2 regions of the Nitrospira defluvii genome follow, and region 2 is predicted to be linked to the other one. Evidence: riboswitches for the same ligand, from Rfam matches in the RefSeq annotation. Region 2 holds a riboswitch; the other holds the start of a gene.
What was found. A riboswitch is a leader RNA that binds a small molecule or an ion and turns the genes downstream of it on or off. The one in region 2 is predicted to bind fluoride.

Region 1: linked by a shared signal. The riboswitch ahead of KJA79_RS16265 (PepSY domain-containing protein) and the one ahead of KJA79_RS07035 (ATP-binding cassette domain-containing protein) in region 2 are both predicted to bind fluoride.

The regions. Positions count from the first base shown of each region.
Region 1 covers NZ_CAJNBJ010000017.1:241,929-249,446, reverse strand. The annotation lists gene KJA79_RS16275 (hypothetical protein) at 45-560, shown strand; gene KJA79_RS23375 (MerR family DNA-binding protein) at 812-1,255, shown strand; fluoride riboswitch at 1,509-1,588, shown strand; gene KJA79_RS16265 (PepSY domain-containing protein) at 1,782-2,078, shown strand; gene KJA79_RS16260 (2,3-bisphosphoglycerate-dependent phosphoglycerate mutase) at 2,164-2,793, shown strand; gene KJA79_RS16255 (universal stress protein) at 2,997-3,455, shown strand; gene eno (phosphopyruvate hydratase) at 3,465-4,745, shown strand; gene KJA79_RS16245 (MFS transporter) at 4,852-6,030, shown strand; gene KJA79_RS16240 (dual specificity protein phosphatase family protein) at 6,027-6,596, shown strand; gene KJA79_RS16235 (hypothetical protein) at 6,693-7,070, shown strand; one part of gene KJA79_RS16230 (IS5 family transposase) at 7,110-7,443, shown strand; one part of gene KJA79_RS16230 (IS5 family transposase) at 7,443-7,518, shown strand, end outside.
Region 2 covers NZ_CAJNBJ010000001.1:1,444,466-1,451,983, forward strand. The annotation lists gene KJA79_RS07035 (ATP-binding cassette domain-containing protein) at 63-1,754, opposite strand; fluoride riboswitch at 1,775-1,849, opposite strand; gene KJA79_RS07040 (sulfite exporter TauE/SafE family protein) at 1,948-2,679, opposite strand; gene KJA79_RS07045 (hypothetical protein) at 2,835-3,410, opposite strand; gene KJA79_RS07050 (SAM-dependent methyltransferase) at 3,597-5,078, shown strand; gene tatA (twin-arginine translocase TatA/TatE family subunit) at 5,350-5,634, shown strand; gene KJA79_RS07060 (Sec-independent protein translocase subunit TatA/TatB) at 5,728-6,027, shown strand; gene KJA79_RS07065 (alginate export family protein) at 6,281-7,518, shown strand, end outside.

The sequences.
Region 1 (7,518 bases), on a different contig from region 2:
AACCAGTGTTTGCATGTTCAAGACTGGTCTCATGCGATGGTGATGTGCGAGGCATCCGCCTTCCACTGTTCGGGTTGGGCAGCCTGTTCCTCTGGGCATTCATCGTGCTGCCGGACCTCGCCGCGGGTCCAATGACAGCAGATCCCAATGGGTTCTACGGGTTTCAGTGGGGAGCATTGCTGGCGGATGTTCAGGACTTAATCAAAGTGGAATCGGGCGAACATATTCAAAAGTATGAACTCAAACAGGGGCCTCCGAAAGTGGGTGATGCGGTTGTTGACTCCTTGCGATTCGTGACATTTGACGGACAGTTCGCACGCGTCACGATCCACTACCATGGAGCTCAGACCCACAATACGATCATGGTTCATTTGGAATCTCTATTGGGCCCTATCGACAGAACACCGGGGGCCATGATGCGCGGCCTTAGCCAGCAATTCACTTGGCGAGGTCCCCAGAGCGAGATCAATCTCACATATGATGGCATTCAGGAACGCGGATATATCTTTATCGAGAACCGCACGTTAGCTCCCAGATTCAATGATTCCATTCCGGAATAATGCATTCTAATTCTTTCATGCGGTACGGTCTTTACTCGGGTTGTACTAGGACAGGCTCGGATACCACTCCTAACGTCGACTCCACAAGTCTACAGGAGGCGAGGGGCCGGACGGCACTGGTAAAGTTTCAACCCATGACGTCATGATGCCAGAACCCCCAGCGGGTTTGCCATCATGACTTGAAGCCGCAAAATCCACTTGAACTTTACCGTAAGAGGAGGGTTTATCCTTACCGCAGAGGAGAGGGGAGCGTGGACAGGGCATTGACTATCCGAAAGCTGGCAACTGAAACAGGCGTGTCGTCAAAGACTCTACGCTATTGGGAGAGCTGTGGGCTTTTGCCAAAGCCTGCGCGTACACACACCGGCTATCGGGTCTATCCTGTCGAAGCAGTCCGATGGGTCCAATTTATCAGGAAGGCCAAGAGCATCGGGTTTGCCTTAGCGGAGATTCGAACGCTCTTTGCATCACCCAAGCAGGGGAGCAAAACCTGCGAGACTGTAGATGCATGGGCCAGAAAGAAATTGAAGACCTTGGACCAGCAGATCGAGCTATTGACTCAGCTCCGGACTCAACTGGAGCAGCATCGTCGGCGCTGGCGGGGTCGATTTCCCTGCCCGCCATTGGGTCCGCATGAAATCTGCTGCCTGATCGAAGAACTCCCTTCTCCTACTGCTGAGTCGAGAAGGAGGTGAGTGGTATGCGTCTCATCTTGACTGTTTTGCCTGCCTCGGTTGTGGTCGTGCTGCTGAGAACATGGCCTACCTTGGCGACTTTCGTAGAAGACTGTCCTTCCTGTCCGTTCTGTCCATAAGCATCGAAGGCCGGGAGCCCGATTGAGGCTCCCGGCCCTATCCATTGCTCACAGATTCAAACTTTACCAGTGCCGGCCGGACCGGGATCTTGACTCTCCCGATTGCTGTATGTACAGTGAATCATAGGTCATCATAAATTCTTGGTGATGGAGTTCACCAACAACCGTTCTGCCGGTCGAACCATGACGCAGGACTGATAACTCCTACCAGAGGCCATCTGGTAGGAGTTTTTTGTTGAGCCAGCCACTCCCACTCACAGCCCCTCCTACCAATATTGTTTCACTCTCAGTCACCGTTGAGACGCGTGACCGTCGACGTGTATCACCGCGCCAGGATTGTTGCCTCTGTTGCGGAACCCTATTGGCAACGGCAAGGCCGTCTTCACGTCTCACGAAGGGAGGACGTCATGGATTTCAGAACTGCCATTCTGGCGTTGGTCTTGTTTGTGAGCTTGCTCATCTTTGGAATCGGCCTGTTCAGAGTTAGTTTTGGCGACGAGCCGCATTCGCCCGCCGTCGACATGCGGCAAGCCACACAAATTGTGCTGGAGCAGTTCCCACATGCCCGAATTCTGGAGATGGAGCTGGATACAGACGATGGTAGGTTAGTGTACGAAGTTGAACTAATCACCGCCGAAGGACAGAAAAAGGAGATACACATCAACGCCACGACGGGGCGGATCGAAAAGATCGAATATGATTGACGCTTCGCATAAGTGCCAGCGCGGTCCTGACATTCCTGGCGGGAGCGGAGCGTGACCTAATGACCCCACTATTAGGAGTTGAACGGTGGGACACTTCGTGCTGCTTCGACATGGCCAGTCACAATGGAATCTCGAAAATCGCTTCACCGGATGGATTGATGTGCCGCTATCGACAAAAGGCGGCGAGGAAGCATTGGCTGCCGCGCAGCAGCTGAGCAGGTACCGATTGGATCGGGCCTTTACTTCCAAGCTCGTCAGAGCAACTGACACACTAAGGATTGTATTAGCTGCCATCGGCCAAGGACGGATACCTATCGAGGAGAATCAGGCGCTGAACGAACGGATGTATGGAGATCTACAAGGGCTGAATAAAGATGAGACGGTCAATCAGTACGGAGCGAAGCAGGTAGAAGTATGGCGGCGAAGCTACGATGTGCGACCGCCAGGAGGGGAAAGCCTGAAAGATACCGCCGCGCGGGTCCTGCCCTACTATCAGGAACGGATTCAGCCTGCGGTGGAAAAAGGCGACACGGTGCTCATTGTCGCGCATGGCAATAGTCTCCGGGCGTTGGTCATGCATCTTGAAGATTTGTCATCCCAACAAATTGTGGATCTCACCATTCCCACAGGGGCTCTCGTCGTCTACGCCCTGGCCGACCAAGGCAAACTTGTCCGTCAGGATAGGGATGCTGCTTCACGTGCCAGGAAACTATGAGGAGCGCTGGACTTCCGGTGGTACAGCCGGTCTGCCTGCGTCCGTTGGCATGAGAGCTTGATGAATGGCCCGGAAGCGAGATGGACTGCTCGTAAGGCTTCCCCAATAGCCGAGCGGTATGCCTGACGCCGTAGAGTCGTGCAGAATCACGGTTCACATGTAGGCCCAGGCATTTTCCTTGAGCTTTATGAAAGGCATGAGACATGTTTCCTTCTTCCAACATCGCCACACGTCCTCTGTTTCAGAAAATTCTTGTCGCCAATGATGGTTCGGAAGGAGCCCGCAAAGCGCTCGTGACGGCCATCGAGTTGGTTCAAATCTATGAAGCCGACCTGCACGTCGTGACGGTGGAAGAGTGTCTGCCGCAACACCAAGGCTCGGTGGTCGGCGGTGAATTGCGACCCAAGCCGAAGGTTGCTGACTATTTACGAAGAGTACTAATCCAAGCTGGCTTGACTGCCACGGCGTCACGAGAGCGACTGACGCCGCATCTGCTTGCAGGTCATGAAGTGGAAGCAATCGTGACATTCATCGCGGAACACCAGTTTGACCTCTTGATCGTCGGCTTCATGGGCCACTCAAAGATCTTTGGTCAGGAGTGGGGCAGTACTTCTCAAAACCTCACGCGACTTGCGCCATGCCCCGTGCTGGTCGTGAAATAAGGAGCGATCATGAGGAACCTCATCAAGAGCGTCCGCGCTCTGGAGATTCTGGATTCTCGAGGGTATCCGACCGTTCGAGTGTTCATCGGACTTGAAAACGGGCGAGTGCTCGCTGCGTCGGTCCCCTCCGGCGCGTCCACAGGTATGCATGAAGCCGTCGAATTGAGAGATGGAGACATGGCGCGATACAGAGGCAAAGGCGTGCTCAAAGCGGTCGCGCATGTCAATGAGCGGATCGCGCCCAGTCTGATTGGCATGGACCCGACCAGCCAAGCCGACATCGATGGCCTACTGAGAGCCCTGGACGGCACACCCACCAAAGCCAATCTTGGAGCGAATGCAGTGCTGGGTGTGTCGATGGCGGTTGCCAGGGCCGGCGCAGAAGTGACCGGACTTCCCCTCCACATGTATTTGGCCGGTCCGACCTCGGCCCGGCTTCCAGTTCCGATGATGAATATTATCAATGGCGGGCGGCATGCCGACAACACGCTCGACTTTCAGGAGTTCATGGTCATGCCGGTGGGAGCGCCGACCTTCGCCGAGGCGCTGCGGTACGGCACCGAGACCTTTCACGCTCTTAAACAGATGCTGAAGGCCAAGGGGTATTCGACCGCGGTGGGTGACGAGGGCGGCTTTGCTCCGACCTTCAAGAGTAATGAGGAGGCCTGCGAATTGATCGTGGACGCAATCCAAGCCGCGGGGTACAGGCCGGGACGGGATGTGGCCATTGCGCTGGATCCGGCCGCCACCTCATTTTTTGACGGATTCCGGTATGACCTGTCGAAGTCTGGGAGTGGGGTCAAAACCAGCGCCGAGATGACGGCCCTCTATCAACAATGGATCGAACGGTATCCGATCGTCTCGATCGAGGATGGTCTGGCCGAGACCGACTGGGACGGGTTCCGCGCCCAGACCGCAGCGCTTGGGAGCCGTCTCCAGATCGTCGGTGATGACATTTATGTGACGAACCCGCAGTTCCTCACACGGGGGATTCGGGAACGAACGACAAACGCGGCGCTCATTAAGCTGAATCAGATCGGCACCGTGACAGAAACAATCGAAGCCGTGGCCTTATGCCGACAAGAAGGCTGGAACTTCGTGGTGTCCCACCGATCGGGCGAGACCGAGGATCCGTTCCTGGCCGACTTCGCGGTGGCGATGGGAGGTGGACAGATCAAGACGGGATCGGCCTGCCGCTCTGAGCGAATCGCGAAGTACAACCGATTACTAGAAATCGAAGCGGAGCTGGGAACAGCGGCACGGTTTGAGAATCCGCTGGTACCCCGTTAGGGCCAGAGAGATCAGTTCCTGCTCTCTCGTTTGGACGCATGGGCAGAAAATCAGCGCCCCTTTTCCGGAACATCCACTCACAAGCCTGCAAGGAGCACAGCCACGCATGACTGCCCAGCCTGGAACATCCTCAACAACTGCCCTGAAGTTTGTCGTGCTATTGGGCGTGGTGAGTCTCTTTGCAGATATGACCTATGAGGCCGCCCGCAGCATCAGTGGTCCCTATTTGGCGTTGCTGGGGGCAAGCGGCACAATTGTGGGATTCGTCGCCGGATTCGGCGAATTGATTGGGTATGGGCTCAGATTGGTCTCAGGCTATGTGGCAGACAAGTCTGGTCAATACTGGGGCATTACGATTGTTGGGTATGGCATTAATCTCCTCGCAGTGCCTCTTTTAGCATTGGCTGGGCACTGGGAAGTAGCGGCCTGTCTGATGATCGCTGAACGAATGGGCAAGGCGATTCGAACGCCGGCCCGTGACGCGATGCTGTCGCATGCAACCGCGGAAATGGGACGAGGTTGGGGCTTCGGTCTACACGAAGCGTTAGATCAAATTGGAGCCATGCTTGGGCCGTTGATCGTCGCGGCCGTGTTGTATTTTCGGGGCAGCTATCAGGCGGGGTTTGCGGTGCTAGCGATCCCAGCGGTGCTTGCGCTGAGCGTGCTGATGGCCGCGCGATTCTTGTACCCCACGCCCCGTGACTTGGAGACGGGAGTTGCTCAAATTGAAACTGAGGGCTTCCCTCGTGTGTTTTGGTTCTATCTCGCGGCTGCCACCCTGGTGGCAGCCGGGTATGCGGATTTTCCACTCATCGCCTATCATTTCGGAAAAACGTCCACGGTGCCGGACGTGTGGATTCCCGTCTTTTACGCCATTGCAATGGGCGTGGATGCCTTGGCCGCACTCATCTTTGGTCGACTCTTCGACCGCGGAGGCATCTCCATCCTTATTGTCGCCGTGCTCCTCTCTGCACTCTTCGCGCCGTTGGTCTTCCAGGGAGAGTTTTATGCGGCCATGGGAGGCATGATTCTTTGGGGTGTGGGCATGGGCGCTCAGGAATCCATCATGAGAGCCGGCGTCGCCGAGATGGTCTCTCCCAACAGACGCGGATCTGCGTATGGTGTTTTCTCGATGGGATTCGGACTGTACTGGTTTTTGGGCAGCGCCGTAATGGGGTGGTTCTACGATGTCTCAATCCCCTTGTTGATAGCCTTCTCAGTCGGGACACAACTGTTGGCCGTTCCGTTGTTCTTTATGGTTAGAAACCATGAAAGACGCGCATGAGGAAGGCCCTCGGCCACCATCGTCTGTGGTTCATCCTGCTTTTGGTAGGACCAAGCCTCGTGCTGGGCTCGTACGCGGGGTACATCCACGAGCAGGGCAATTTTCACGTCGTTGTGCCGGATCGGATGTACCGGTCTCGACAATTGGACAAGACAGAACTGATCCACTACCTCAAGACCTACCAGATTAAAAGTATTCTGAATCTTCGGGGAGTGAATGCGGGATCAGATTGGTATCAAGACGAGAAACGCGTCGCGCATGATCTCGGCATCTCGCACCAGGATTATGGTATCTCAGCCAACCGGGAGGTCTCCGATGAGGATCTCAAGGCCATCATGGACATTGTCCTGGACGCTCCCAAGCCCATCCTCATTCACTGTAAGTCAGGCGCGGACCGCACGGGACTGATTGCCGCGCTCTACCAATACGCGCAAGGAGAAAGGAGGGCCGAAGAGGCTGCCAGCCAGTTGTCCATTTGGTACGGGCATCTTCCATTCTTCTGGAATTCAACAGCTGCGATGGACCGGACGTTCTGGCAGTACGTCAGCACCCATGCCTGCCGATAAGCAAGCACCGCAGGGGAGCAATCGACGCGTTTATCCAACACTAAACGAGGAATGATGGGAAGTATCGCGGCGTGGTTTGGAATGATCCACAGCAAGATGACAGTCTTGTTTATGATCGTTTTCGTCTCGGGATGTGCGACCGAATCACGTCGACCGGAGGCACTCCTGTATCCCGGAGCCATTGAACGACGGTGCGGGCCTGAGTCGGGCGTGGAACAAACCGGCCTGCGAATGTCGTTGGTTCAGAAGTCCTCTCAGGGGAAGACCGACTTTGGCGCTGCGGATTGGCCTGCCGGTCGGTTTTCTCTGCAGAGCCAAGACATCGCAGACACCATTGGCGCCAAGGATCTTCTCACACAGATGGCCGCCCCTGAAGCCGAAGCGTCCCCGACTATGCCAGATTCGGCTATTCGGTTCCTTCTCCTGCGTCAGCAACTGTCGGATCGCATCTTACTAGGGGCTGTTCACAAATGACAAAGTTCTATACATTCTCGCTTTTGGGAGTTTGCGAGAATGGACCGGAAGATGTTGCGCGACGACCAATGGAAGCGAATCGAGCCGTTGTGCTCAGGCAAGGCCAGTGAGCGCGGGGTGACCGGGCGCGACAATCGCCTCTTTGTCGAAGCGGTGTTGTGGATCGCCCGCACGGGCTCGCCGTGGCGCGACCTGCCCCAGCACTTCGGCGCGTGGCACACGGCGTACATGCGCTTTTCCCGCTGGAGCAAGAACGGGGTGTGGGCACGGATGGCCGACGCACTCAAGCGCGACGCCGATCTGGAGCAATTGTTCGTCGACTCGACCATCGTGCGAGCCCACCAACACGCGACCGGCGCCCAAAAAAAGCAGGCGATCAAGCCATCGGACGGAGCCGGGGTGGGCTGAGCACCAAAATTCATGCGGCGGTCGAAGCCTTGGGGAATCC
Region 2 (7,518 bases):
ATTTTACAGAAGGGGCGGAGGAGTGGTCAAACAGTTCCCGCACCGAGAGACGGGCCAGACGGCTATTCGATGATAATCCGTCGCTCCACGTCGGCCGAGAAGGTCGGATCGTTTGACAGGAACACGACCGACCATGGCTGGTCCTTGGCGCACAGCCGACGCAGGAGCAGGGTGCGTGTCGCGGGCAGCATGTTGTGTAGGGTCCCGTCGAAAATCAGCACCTGCGGCCGTGTCACGATCGCGCGGGCCACGAGAATACGGAGAATCTGGCTGATGGACAGGGTAACCTCCAGGCCGGAGACCGGCGTGTGCAACCCCTGCGGCATCGCGTCGATGTCGGTATCCAACTCCACGAAGCGCAGGGCCCATTGGAGGTCGTCATATTCGATGCTCGGTCGCCCGAGGGTGAGGTTGTCCTCCAGCGTGCCGTCCAGCAACGTCGGATGAGAGTCCAGGATGAGGCCGCGTACCCGGCTGATGGCATCCCGCTTCACTTCGACCAGATTCATTTCGTTGTACCGGACGAAGCCTGTGGTCGGGGGATGAAGCCCGGCCAGCACTTTGGCGAGAGCGGTCTTGGCGGGATTGCTGCTGCAGAGGATGGCGACCTTTTCTCCTGGTGACACCTCCAGCGAGACGTTCTGAAACATCGTGCTTCCATCCGGACTGGTATAGGACAGGTTCCGGCAGGTCAGCCGAATACCTGATACCCCGAATTGCATCGCCGGTACATCCTCCTTGGCCTGCTCTTCTTCTGTCGGTAGTGAAAACACGGCGGCGATTTCCCGGCAGGAGACGAAGGCGAAAAACATGGCCACCATGCGTCGTGCCAACGTGTCCATGTTCACCAGCAGATTCCCCACCAGCACCTCGGCGGCGGCGAATTGGCCCACGGTCAATTGGCCGTCGACGACGAGAAGTCCGGCGGTAATGATGAGTCCGCTGTGGCCGACCACCTGCCAGAGAGCGGCGGCCTTGTACTGCCTTCCGGTCAAGGTATCCGAGCGGCGTTGTCGAATACGGGCATAGAGGCGGGTGAGGCCATCGGTGCGTTCCAGCAGATAGGGGCTGTCGCCTGCCGCGCGAAGGTGCGGGAGGTTGTGTGCGATGTTCTGAATCCAGCCGAAAATCTGGTAGTGCAGTCGGGACATCTCCAGGGTGATGAAGAAGCCGCCGCGGCCGAAGAGTGTCAGCAGTCCGACAAAGCCCAGAATCAGGACCAGAATGTAGAGGGTGAAGTAGGGGTGAAACAGGATCAGCATGGTCACCCCGATGGTGCCGACCACCGCGACGTTGAACAGATCCGCCACCATGGCAACCAGCGCCCGGGTGAGTAAGTCAGCCTCCATGAATCGATGGGCCTGTTGCGGCGCGAACGTGTCGTCACGCAAGCGAGGAAGCAGCCGCGTGAAGGCGATGGCGATGCGTGTATAGATCCGCTGCTGGAGCGTTTCGACCGCGCGCGCCTGGAGCACGCGGAAGGCGGCGACCCCGGTCAGCGAGCTGGCGACGAAGATCGTCAGCGTAAAGATCATCCGCGGCTCCATGGCAAAGGAGAAGGTGCTGACCAATTCCTGGACGGCGATGGGGACGCAGAGAAGGAAGAATCCGATCGCGACGGCGTATGAGGCGATGATACCGAGCATCGACCGTTCGAGCGTCAGGAGGAGGCTCAAGTGCGTGAAGATGTCGCGGAGGACCCGGGTCAGTTGATATTGCGGATAGGCCGGGCTGGTCGTGGGCTGTTCGCTCAAAGAGGCTCCTACCGCGTGGGGCGCTGGTAGGAGTTATCAGCCGGGCGCGGAAGGGCGGTCGGCGGTTCTCGGTGAACTCCATCACCTTGGGACTCGTCAGGAACAGTGCGAAGTCTAGACCGGCATCCCTGCCGCCGTCAAGACAATCGACGGTTCTCGGTTCGCTGAGCCTGTCGCTGAGGCCGTGGAGGGGCTAACGCAGGAAGAGCGATTTGAAAATCAGCGCGGTGCCCGACAGAAACAGAAATACCGCGAACGTGGTCCGGTATCGATCCGTGCTCATCTTGCTGTAGAGCAGCAGGTCGGTGCCCAGGAACATGCTGATGCCCGCGGCCAGGTATAAGACAGTCGTGGGGGTGGCGATGGTCGAAGGACCAAGGGAGAGCCCGAGCGTCAGGAGTTGAAAGAGCGCAAAGGTCCCGTAGGACACCGCGGTGGTGGCGCGGGTCTGGTCTTTGTCGTATGGCTTGCTGTGAATGATGGCCGTCAGCAGTGAGCCGCCCAGATTGGTCAAGCCATGCACCATGCCCATCACCACGAAGTACGTACGCTCATACCGTACGAGTGATTCGATGACTCGTTGAAACGGCGGATATACGCTTTTCAGGGCGGCCACGATCAGAAAAACCCCGACGATGCCGCCGATGTTCAGTTTGCGTGTCGTCACCAGCAGAAGCCAGAGGATGACGCAGGGAATCGAGAGGGTGAGGATCTGCCGGTAGAACGGAAGATGAATCTGCCGATAGTCCTTACTGACTTGGAGCAGGTTGATGGCCAGCGAGATCGGCAGGAGTGTGGTCAGGGTGGTGATGAAGTCGTAGCCCAAGACCAGCAGAATCGGGGTGCCGAACAGGAGGACGCCGACGCCGAAGAGGGATTGAATGGTGGCCGTCAGGAGAATCGTTGCGAGAATGTCCCAGTGCATGGTGACGCTGTCCCATCCGGCGCGGGCTTTTCTCGGCCCGGCTTGTGCCTCTTACGGTTGCTGTCGGATATAGCGCAGGGTCGTAGCGCCGGTCAAACAGTGTAAATGGCGTCGAGGAGGTGATCGGCGGTTGATGGAACGGCATGCCTGCGGGGTTATTGTGGCTTGGAGGGAACCGGGCGATCGGGCGGAGCGGAGACGGTGAAGCGCATGGTGCCCATCAAGCTCATGTCGTTGATCTGTTCGCCAGCGTGGATTTCCACTTTATAGCGACCGGGTTTCCAACTGCCTTCCGCGGGGAGCAATGTGAGGTAGCCGGTTTGGTCTTCCAGGGCGATGTACATGGCGTCTTCGGCCACGACCGGTTGCCCCGCGGCTCCTGCTTCCGGCTCGGGATAGCAGCGCCCGAATACTTGAAACGATTGATAGTGCTGGTGCAGTTCGAACACGATGAAAATCGGCTTCGATCCGGCGGTGAACTGCTCTGTGGGGGCGACGGGAACGATTTCATGGGTCCGTTGAAACCCCAGTTCTTCATCGAATCCCTCGGCGAGCACGATGCGGCGAAACATGCCTTCGGGCGGGGCGTCGAAATTGTAAGGTTTGGCGTTCTCAGTGCGGTTCTGAAAGTCCGGGATCGGCACATTGCGCGTGAGAGGGAGATCCTCAGCTCCAAGGGGGGAGCCTGAGAGGAGGACGATGAGGCAGACAAGCGCGCCGAGCTCCCGCATGCTGTCTTGGTACACCTGCCCTAGCAGGCCTGTCAAGGAAGTGCGTGGGCGTGCGGATGTTGGGGTGTGAGGGCGGCGCATCAGGGGGGCCATGTCGAGGCGCGATGGGTTCCGGAGTCATCGGAGACTGGTTGCGGGTGAAATTTGCTTCCTGTTAGACTTTCCCCCTTTCCACAGGGGGACAGCATGGAACAGCACCTGATGACGCAGGTAGAGGATCCCGACGCATTGCCTCAACCGCTCGGGGAGTACAAGCCGGTCGATTACTGGCAGGCGCATATCAATACTCTGTTCTATCAACTACGGGGCGACCAGCAACGGAGTTTCTATCAGACATTCACATCGGCCGACTATCGATTGGCCCACGCGCTGGCCGCCGACTATTTTGAGCAGGTGACGAAGCGAGACCGCGCCGCGAGTAAGCAAGGTTCGTCCGTCACTCGGAGCGCCGGTGATACGGCACCCGCTGTGTCTGCGGCGTCGCTGACGGTCATGGAGTGGGGCCCCGGAAACGGCAATCTGGCAGCCTGCTTCCTTGGCCATTTACAGAGGCTCGACAAGGCCGGGCAGGTCTACCCCCGCGTGCGGTATGTCCTGGTTGATTCTCAGGCCTCTGCCTTGGAACAGGCGCGCTCCCATCCCGATTTGGTTCCTCATCTGTCCAAGGTGGAGTCGCTCTGCGCTGATGTCGAGAATCTGGCTACCGTTGCGGACGGAACCGTCGATCGCATCGTCTGCAATGAACTTTGGAATGAGTTGGCGACCAAGCTCATTGTGAAGAAGGGCGGGGAGTATGAGGAAGAACATCTCCGGCCGAACCTCAATGAGCGCAAGGCAGCCGCGATTGCCGATTGGTCCGGCTTTGTCCGGGCCTTTGAAGCGAAAGATATCGAGAAGTTGAAGCAGTGTCCGCCGTTCCTGGACGACCTGATCTGGGAGCGCGAGTACCACAAGGTGGAGTGGAAAGATGTTCCATATCGCAAGACGATCACCGAATTTATGAAGGCCATCGACGACGAGGTGCTGGTGCCGGTGAATCTTGGCGCCTGCGCGTCAATCAAGGAAGCCAAGCGGGTGTTGGCGTCGAATGCCGTAGGGTTCAGCAGTTTCGATGCCGGGACGGCGGATCTGCGGGTGCTCAACGATCCCGACAAGCCCTGTTATGGTCAGTTCGGAGGACAACACAGTTTCATGGTGAACCTGGCATTGATTCAGGCGGTGGCCAAGCACCTGGGCATTGCGACCACCACCGTGGAAACGCAACGGGAGTTCGTTGGAAGCCGGCTCGGGACTAACGTGATGACGCTGATGGATGTACTGGCCTGCCATCCGATGGTCGGTTCAAAAGTGCCGGCCTGGGAGTTGGATCGCTTGACCTTGCAGACCATTCGCGCGCTGAACGAGATCTATGAAAGCCCCTATCAGCGCACGATCGATTTCCCGCTCCGCCACGAGATGCCCGCGCAGGAGCGTGAATCGGCGCAGGGGATCCTGCGTTCGCTGAAGCCGAACGGGATTCCCGATACGATCGCCTATGTCACAGAAGAGGAATTGAGTCAGGCGCAGGCCGAGTTGGAGACCCTCGGCTATGAGCGTGAGGCGGTGATGATGGCCCTCGGGGCGCCGCCGAGTCCTGTCGAGTACTATCACTTCGCGTTTCGACCGTAACGAGCGTGGAACGGTCTTCGCCGCAGGCTGCGCGCGTGGCGTTCGTAGGAGAAAGAGCTTGACTAATTAAATTCGTTTCTATAGCCTTTCCCGCGATTTCCGAGAGAAGACCTGTCTCTGCTTGAGGTATCGCGAGCATGCAGACGAGGGTAGGATTCGCAGACACGATCATCTCAGACGACTTCCTTCACGAGACGGCAGTGTCGTCGCCGGGGCGTGGATATACGTCGTGCGAATAATCGCACAGCTGTAACAAGGAGCATACAGTACCATGTTTGGTTCGTTCGGCTGGATGGAGTTGCTGCTGATTCTTATCATTGTCCTGATCATCTTCGGGGCGGGGAAAATCCCCCAGCTCGGTGAGGGATTAGGTAAGGCCATCAAAGGGTTCAAGAAATCGGTTCACGAAGCGGATGCCATCGATGTGACGGCGACCGAGGCGGAACCAACCGCGGCTCAACCCACGGCACAAATCCAGCACCCCGGACAGCCATCCACGCCGCCGCCTGCGCAGCAGGCCGCCGCGGCTCCACCGCCACGGACGACGCAGGGATAACCTGCGGGACTGAGGATGCAGACCGAATGACGGCATTGGTATGTCGTAGATACGCCGCCCGGTCTTTACCACAACCTCCTCAGTAGGAACACCATGTTCGGTCTTGGCGCTGGAGAAATTCTCATCATCCTGGTCATTGCGTTCTTGTTGTTCGGACCTAAGCAATTGCCCGAAATCGGACGTCAAGTGGGCAAGGCCGTCAAAGGGTTCAAGGAAACAGCGGATGACTTGAAAAAGACGGTTGAGCCCGAGCTCAACATGATTCAACAGGAAATGAAGATGGTGGAACAGGATTTCGAGTCGTCGATGAAGGAAGCAGAAGAACAGATCAACCATGCAACATCGGGCGTAGAGCACGGGGCAGAGGAATCGGGTTTGCCCAAGCAGGCCTAATACCAATTCATACTCGCTCTACGGCTGTGAAGGGAGGTGACCACAGCGACAATACAAGACCGGACGGTGTGTGGGGTCCGCTTCTGGACTGAAGCGGAGTCGTAGCCGGATGGTGGGCACCATTCAGGTTCGGCAGACCAACCCCCGCATGCGCGAGTTGGCTTTGTAGTGCAATAGCGGTTGGATGTAGAGGCGGCACCCGGAGTGAAATGGGTACACGAAGGGATGCCATCCAATTCACAGGAGGAACGCTATGAACAGCATCCATGGACGGACCAGATGGGGCCGGTTGGCCGCCATCTTTGGCGCTGCGGCAGTTACGGCTCTGCAGTGTCTGTCACTCCCGGCCTTCGCCGGATTCGAACTTCCCCCGGGCGAACGTATCACCAATCTCCCTGCCATTCCCCGCAACATGCCGCAAAAAGAAGCGTACGAACTGTACGATCCGGTCATCGGCCGGAACTTCGACATCAAGAATCTCTGGATGCGCGCCGACCTGCGTGTGCGTCCGGAAATGCGCAACAATGCCTGTTTCGGAGGTGCTCAGCTTGGCGGCGGAGCCTGTAACTCCTTCGGCGGCGCCAACGCCAGAGGCGCGGCTCCCGGCGGCGGGAACAAAGGAAACGACTTCTTCGTGCAACAGTGGATGCGTTTGGGCATCGGGTACGATCTCTCGCCGGACGTCAATTTCTATGTGGAAATCATTGATAGCGCGGTGTGGGGCGGCAACGGGAGCGCCGTGAATGCGGGCAACGGCGGCGATCCCTTGAACCATAACGGCGCCAGCGCCGGCGGGGCCGGAAACGGCGGCCGATTGGGCGTCAGGGCGGCCTACATGTTGGTCCGCAATCTGGCCGACATTCAAGGCTTGAGCGTGAAGGTCGGGCGTCAATATGTCGTCTTTGGTAACCACTCCCTGTTCGGTCACTTTGACTGGGCGAACACTGGCTATTCACATGACGGTGTGATGTTCGCGTATCAGACCAAGAACTGGGACAGCTACTTTGGTTGGTTCCGCAACTCAGAGAGTGATTTGGGTCAGGCCTCTCCCGTCGGGAGCGGGGCACCCAATATCGCAGGCAGCGGCGCACAGGATGCGCAGCGCGATGCCGACATGTTCATTTTCTACAACCAGATTAAAATGGTGCCCGGCATGGTCATCGAGCCCTTCTATGTGTTGTATCAGAACCGTTATGGTTCTGCCGACAACGCGGCGCAGGGACTGGGAACCGCGAAACACTCCAACCAGACCCGGCATATGATCGGAAACCGGATCGAAGTGCGCAAAGGCGGGTTCGATTTCAGCAACGAAATCGCCTATCAATTTGGTCAGATGGGACAGGCCGGGGCCTGCGTGGGCGAACAGAAGTGTTTGCACATCAATGCCTGGGCGACCAGAAACTGGATCGGCTATACGTTCTACGATACGGCGTGGAAGACGCGCATCGCCTTCAACCTCGATTACGCGTCCGGCGACAGCCGGAACAATAC